Paludisphaera rhizosphaerae: one gene and its partner. The protein of the gene in region 1 interacts with the protein of each later gene in a pairwise test. Links are inferred from orthologs where the notes say so. Each region holds a gene or a part of one and is shown on either strand. Other genes may lie near its edges. The genes, in order: rho and nusG.

Region 1 (3,232 bases):
TCGTCCTGGACGCTGCGATCCTGCTGGAATCGGGCTGGGACCATGCCTGCGACCTCGTCGTCTTCGTCGACGCGCCGAAGGAAGTCCGGCTGGATCGCGTCCGTCGCTCGCGGGGTTGGTCGGCCGAGGAGTTGGACGCCCGCGAGGCCGCCCAGTGGCCCGTCGAACGTAAGAAAGCCCGCGCCGACCGCGTCCTCGTCAATGACGACGATCTGGCGAAACTGACATTGAGCGTGGATCGGCTCATCGCCTGGATCGACCAGGTCGAGACGGTCCCTCCCCAATAAACCACGGACCGCGTCGAACGACCCACCGTACCTCGCTTCCTAGAGGCTCATTTCCAGTCATGCTCCTCGGACACGCCCCCCGACGTCGACGCTCCCCGCCCCACGCCATTTCCCGCATCCGCGGCTCGGCTGCTTCACGCGTCTAGTCAGTACAGGAGAACGGTTCATCATGGCCAACGAGACCCGCCCCCGCCGGGAGCCCTCCGGCGGCTCTCGCATCCGCAAGCCCGCCGCGTCGAGCAACCCGCCCGCCCAGGACGAGAGCGCCGGTTCCGTCCCCCCGACCACGGAGTCGTCCTTCCGCGAACGGCCTTCGCGTGAGCCCTATCGCGAGGAGGGCCCGGCCGACCGTGAGCCGATCCGGATCAACCGCCCGCGCGATCGCTCTGAGACGCCCGCGGCCGAACGCTCCGAGCGTGAGCCCGGCATGACGCTCCGCGACCGCATCGCTCGCGACCGCGCCGAGCGCGAGGCCGCCGCGGCCCCCGTCGCGCATGAGGGCATCCCGGTCGGCCGAGATCGTGATCGGGACCGCGACGCCTCCGCGAGCATCCGCGAACGCGTCCGCGAAGCCCGCGACGCCGAGCCTATCCCGAGCTTCCGCGATCGAGATCGCGACCGCGAAAGGCCGGAACGCGAACGGCCGGATCGCGAGCCCTCGTTCAACTCACGCGACCGCGACTACTCTGCGCCGTCGAGAGTCGATCGGACCCCGCCGCCCCCGCCGGCCGCCGAGCCCAACGCCGAGGAGTTCCCCGACGTTGAGGACGAGGACGTCTTCGGCGACGTGGCGATCCACGACCGGTATGAAGACATCAAGCGCGGCGAGATCCATCTCACCGAGCTTCAGAAGATGACGATGCCCCAACTCATCAAGACGGCGAAGTCGGAAGGCATCGCCGACTTCATGGGGCTGAAGAAGCAGGATCTGATCTTCAAGATCCTCAAGGAACGGGTCAAGCAGAACGGCCTGATGTACGGCGAGGGGACTCTGGAAGTCCTCCCCGACGGCTTCGGCTTTCTCCGCAGCCCGGACTACAACTACCTCCCCTGCCCCGACGACATCTACGTTTCTCCCAGCCAGATACGCCGGTTCGGCCTCAAGACGGGCGCCATCGTCTCGGGCCAGATCCGACCGCCCAAGGAGAACGAGCGCTACTTCGCGCTGCTCCGAGTCGAGGCGATCAACTTCGAGGACCCGGACAAGCTCAGCGAGAAAGTCGGCTTCGACGACCTCACGCCGCTGCACCCGCAAGGTCGGATCAAGCTCGAGACGAGCAATGAAGAGATCAACATGCGGGTGGTCGACCTGGTCACGCCGATCGGCTTCGGCCAGCGCGGGGTGATCGTGGCCCCGCCGCGGACGGGCAAGACGATCCTGCTCCAGAAGATCGCCAACAGCATCCTGACCAACCATCCCGAAGCCTACGTCATGGTCCTCCTCATCGACGAGCGGCCGGAAGAGGTGACGGACATGGAGCGGTCGGTCAAGGGACCGACGGCCGAAGTCATCAGCTCGACCTTCGACGAGCCCGCCTCGCGACACATCCAGGTCGCGGAGATGGTCATCGAAAAGGCCAAGCGGATGGTTGAGTTCGGCAAGGACGTCGTGATCCTGCTCGACTCGATCACGCGGCTCGCCCGCGCTTATAACACGGAAGCCCCGCACTCGGGCAAGATCCTCACCGGCGGCATCGACGCCTCGGCCCTTCAGAAGCCGAAGCGGTTCTTCGGAGCCGCTCGGAAGATCGAGGAAGCCGGCAGCCTGACGATCCTCGCCACCGCGCTGGTCGACACCGGCAGCCGGATGGACGACGTGATCTTCGAGGAGTTCAAAGGGACCGGCAACATGGAGCTGCACCTCGACCGCCGCCTGGTCGACAAGCGGGTCTGGCCGGCCATCGACATCAACAAGTCCGGCACCCGGCGCGAGGAACTCCTCATGGACGCCGACGAACTCCGTCGCGCCTGGATCCTCCGCCGCGTCCTGAACGACATGAACCCCGTCGAGGCGATGGAGTTCCTGATCGGCCGCATGAAGAAGCTGAAGAGCAACGCCGAGTTCCTCAACAGCATGAACCTGTCCTGAGCCCGGCGGCGATCGGCCGGACTCGTTCTCGCTCAACCGGGTCCGGTCGAGCCCGCCATCGGGCTCGACCGGACCTTTTCCTTTTCCTTTCCCTGTCCTCAACCCCTGAACGCCCATGCCGACCTACGAAGGCGACTTCTCCCCTCCTGCCGGCCGCTTTGCGATTGTCGTCGCCCGGTTCAACTCGATGGTGACCGAGGCCCTGCTGGCGGGCTGCCGCGACTCCTTCATCCGCCACGGCGTCGCCGAAGATCGCCTGGACGTTTACTGGGTCCCCGGCTCGTTCGAGGTTCCGCTGGTAGCCCGGAAGCTCGCCGAGGCTGGCAAGCACGCGGCCGTCGTCTGCCTTGGCTGCGTGATCCGGGGCGAGACTGGTCATTACGACCACGTCGCCGGCCAGGCCGCCGGTGGCGTCCTCCAGGCGTCCCTCTCGACGGGCGTCCCCGTCGTCTTCGGCGTCCTGACGACCGAATCCGTCGAGCAGGCGCTGAACCGCTCGGGCTTGAAAGCCGGCAACAAGGGGGGCGAGGCGGCTCTTGCGGCGATCGAGATGGTCAATCTGCTGGCGAAGATCGACGCGAAATAAATCTCCCTCACGAGCGAAGACCATCCAGGCGCTCCGCCGTCCACGGAGGCAGCCGAGCGCAGGAAGGGAGATCGCCTTGCGATATCATGAACTCGACCGCTCGCGGAAGCTGATTGCCGGCATGTGGCTGATTGGAATCGGTCTGCTGCTGGCCAGTCGGCACGTCTGGCCGGAGATCTTGCTGGTCGTCGGCTCGATCAAGCTGTCAGAGTCCCTCTTCATCACCGGGAGAGAACGTTCGCGACGCGCTGGAGTTTTGCTGATCGTCCT
Region 2 (3,113 bases), on another replicon or contig:
AATCCCGCAAGAAGTGACCCGCGGCGGACCGCGAGAACGCCCTGGGCGGCGGTCCTATGAACTCCGGCGGAGCGTCTCGTCCCTCGGCGACAGCTCCGGCACACACGAGCGTAGCTCAATTGGCAGAGCACCGGTTTCCAAAACCGGCGGTTGGGGGTTCGATTCCCTCCGCTCGTGCTTCGGCCGTCGCGAGTCGCGCGACGGCCGCCCCGGAGACGCCGAGGAGGCCACCCGCCGGGGAGCGGCGGCGGTCTCACGACGGAGCCAGCGGTTCTCCTTCCCGAATGGAACGGTCACATGGGCAAAGTGAAAGACGAAGTCTCGGGACAGAAGCCGACGAAGCCCGTCAAGGGGAAGCCGGGCGGGGGATCCGTCGGCGCTCTCGCCCAGTTCGTGGCCAACTTCTTCTCGACCACCCTCTACAAGCCGATGCAGGGCCGACACGCTCGCCTCTACACGGCGATCGGCCTGGGGATGATCGCCGCCGGGGCCGTCTGGCAGATTTACGAGCGGTCCCTCGATCTTGAGGCCGCCGCCCGCTTCGCGATTCCGGGCGCTGTCGCCGGTCTCCTCGCCTGGGCCATCTTCCGGGTCGTCCACTATCCGCAGTTCGCCGAGTTCCTGATCGCCACCGAGGCCGAGATGAACAAGGTCTCCTGGACGAGCCGGGACGACCTTTACCGCTCGACCATCGTGGTATTGGCCACGGTCCTCCTTCTGGCCCTCTACCTGTTCGTGGTCGACTGGTTCTGGCTCTTCCTGCTGCGGATGCTTGGGGTCCTCCAGTTCAGCGGCGGAGGCGGCTTCGGCTCGACCTCCTGAACCAGCCCGCGACAGGACAGGCCCGGTCCCGCGCAGCGACCGAGGGCCTCGACCTTCCCCGCCTCCCTCAATCCAAGACGCGCCGTAGTACGTTCCATGAGCCACTCGACCCACGAGAACGACGAACCGACCCCCGACGAGGTCGAATCCGAGACCCCGAACTTCGAGGTCGAGGAGGAAACTCCGGACGGCGGCGTCGCGCACGCCCAGCCGCAACGGGCCCCCGAGCCTCAGGCTGACGAGCCGGACGACGAACCGGAGGACGCGCCTGAGCCGGTCGACGAGGACGCCGACCCACCGGTGGACCTGGTCTGGTACGTCCTGAAGGTGCAGAGCTCGCGAGAGGACACGATCGCCGAGGCTCTTCAGAGGCGGGTCAAGATCCAGGGCCTTGAGCGTTTCTTCGGCGTCACCGCCGAGGGGAAGCCGCGGATCGTCGTCCCGACCGAGAAGATCACCGAGATCCGCAACAACAAGAAGCGGATCGTCGAACGCAAGACGTACCCCGGCTACATCATGGTCCAGATGGAGCTGAACGAGAAGACCTGGTTCCTGGTCCGCGAGACTCCGGGCGTGGGGGACTTCGTCGGGGCGCATGGGACGCCCACGAAGATGACCGACACCGAGGTCAACCAGATGCTCAACCAGCAGGAAGAGCAGACGACCGCCAAGTCTCCCACCGTTCGGATCGACGTCGAGCGGGGCGACAGAGTCAAGATCAAGGACGGCCCGTTCGAGAACTTCGAGGGGACCGTCGAGGAGGTCATCGAGGGCCGCGGCCTGGTGAAGGTGATGCTCATCATCTTCAACCGCCCCACCCCCGTCGACCTCGAATACTGGCAGTTGGAGCGGATCTGAGCCCTCAAGGGCGCGGGCCGGTCCGCCGGACTGAGACGAATTCGAGACAAGCGAAGCGACAGCGAGAGACCCCCAAGGGGAGCGAGAATCCGCGATGGCCAAGGTGATGACGGCGAAGGTCAAGCTGCAGTGTCCGGGGGGTCAGGCGACCCCCGCGCCCCCGGTCGGCCCCGCGCTCGGCCAGCACGGCGTGAACATCGGCCAGTTCGTGATGCAGTTCAACGAACGCACCAAGGACATGAGGGGGACCACGATCCCCGTCGAGATCACGATCTACTCGGACCGGACGTTCGAGTTCATCACCAAGAGCCCGCCGGCCGCCGTCCTGCTGAAGCAGGCCGCCGGCATCGCCTCCGGCTCCGCGGTGCCGAACAAGACCAAGGTCGGGACCGTGACCGCCGAGCAGGTCCGCAAGATCGCCGAGACCAAGTTCCAGGACCTGAACGCCCGCGACCTCGACCACGCCTGCCGCGTGATCGCCGGCACGGCGCGGAGCATGGGCGTCGAGGTCAAGGGCTGAGGCCCCAGAAATCATAAGAAGTCAAGGCCGCCGCGGGGGGCGCGTTCCCCTCGCGGCGACCGTCGGTAACGGGGGGAGCGGGCCGACGCCCCTCCCTTCGCCGTCCCGGAACCCGGGACGGAAGCCGGTCAGACCAGGCGCGACCGCCCGCCGTCGACCGGAGCAGAGACCCGAGCATCGAAGGCGGCAGCCCCCGAAGGGGCGAAAGGAGAGTCCACTTGGCCTACCGCTCCAAACGCTATCGCGCGCTGGCGGCGAAAAACAAGGCGCAAGCCACGTTGCCGCTGGCCGAGGCGGTGAAGATCCTCAAGGGGTTCAACACCACCAAGTTCAACCAGACCGTTGAGGTCTCGACCCACCTGGGGATCGATCCTCGGCAGAGCGACCAGAACGTCCGCGGGTCCGTGGCCCTGCCGCACGGGATCGGCAAGGCCGTCCGGGTGGCCGTCTTCGCCCAGGGCGAAAACGCCGAGAAGGCCCGCGCGGCCGGGGCCGACATCGTCGGCGCCGACGACCTGGCTCAGCAGATCAAGTCCGGCGTCATGGACTTCGACGTGGCGCTGGCGACTCCCGACATGATGGGCGTCGTCGGTCCCTTGGGCCGCGTGCTTGGTCCTCGCGGCCTGATGCCGTCACCCCGCTCGGGCACCGTGACGACCGACATTGCGTCGGCGGTCAAGGAGTTCAAGGCGGGCAAGATCGAGTTCCGCAACGACAAGGGCGGCAACGTGGCGGTCCCCGTGGGGAAGATCAACTTCTCCGAGGATCAGATCGTCGAGAACGTCACGGCGTTCCTGAACTACCTGAGGACGCTCAAGCCGGCGGCCTCGAAGGGGACGTACATCCAGACGATCACGATCTCCGCCACCATGAGCCCCGGCGTCCGGGTCTCGGCGTGACCATGGGACGCTAC

What was found.
Region 2: the proteins of rho (region 1) and nusG interact in binary tests that used the Escherichia coli proteins (3 or more experiments, as listed by UniProt). The link is inferred for Paludisphaera rhizosphaerae from one-to-one orthologs.

What each region holds. Positions count from the first base shown.
Region 1 is NZ_JAALCR010000054.1:19,328-22,559, forward strand. Bases 1-2,916 are described here. They hold rho (transcription termination factor Rho), read left to right. Parts: upstream 1-456; coding sequence 457-2,376; downstream 2,377-2,916. Other genes in these bases: coaE (dephospho-CoA kinase), read left to right, coding at 1-287; ribH (6,7-dimethyl-8-ribityllumazine synthase), read left to right, coding at 2,492-2,916. Outside these bases: more of ribH, read left to right, coding at 2,917-2,962; G5C50_RS31030 (hypothetical protein), read left to right, coding at 3,039-3,232. UniProt on the Escherichia coli protein: Facilitates transcription termination by a mechanism that involves Rho binding to the nascent RNA, activation of Rho's RNA-dependent ATPase activity, and release of the mRNA from the DNA template.
Region 2 is NZ_JAALCR010000008.1:98,919-102,031, forward strand. What follows is about bases 3-2,799. They hold nusG (transcription termination/antitermination protein NusG), read left to right. Parts: upstream 3-918; coding sequence 919-1,680; downstream 1,681-2,799. Other genes in these bases: rpmG (50S ribosomal protein L33), read left to right, coding at 3-17; secE (preprotein translocase subunit SecE), read left to right, coding at 298-822; rplK (50S ribosomal protein L11), read left to right, coding at 1,775-2,200; rplA (50S ribosomal protein L1), read left to right, coding at 2,419-2,799. In the rest of the region: more of rpmG, read left to right, coding at 1-2; more of rplA, read left to right, coding at 2,800-3,099. UniProt on the Escherichia coli protein: Part of the processive rRNA transcription and antitermination complex (rrnTAC). The complex forms an RNA-chaperone ring around the RNA exit tunnel of RNA polymerase (RNAP).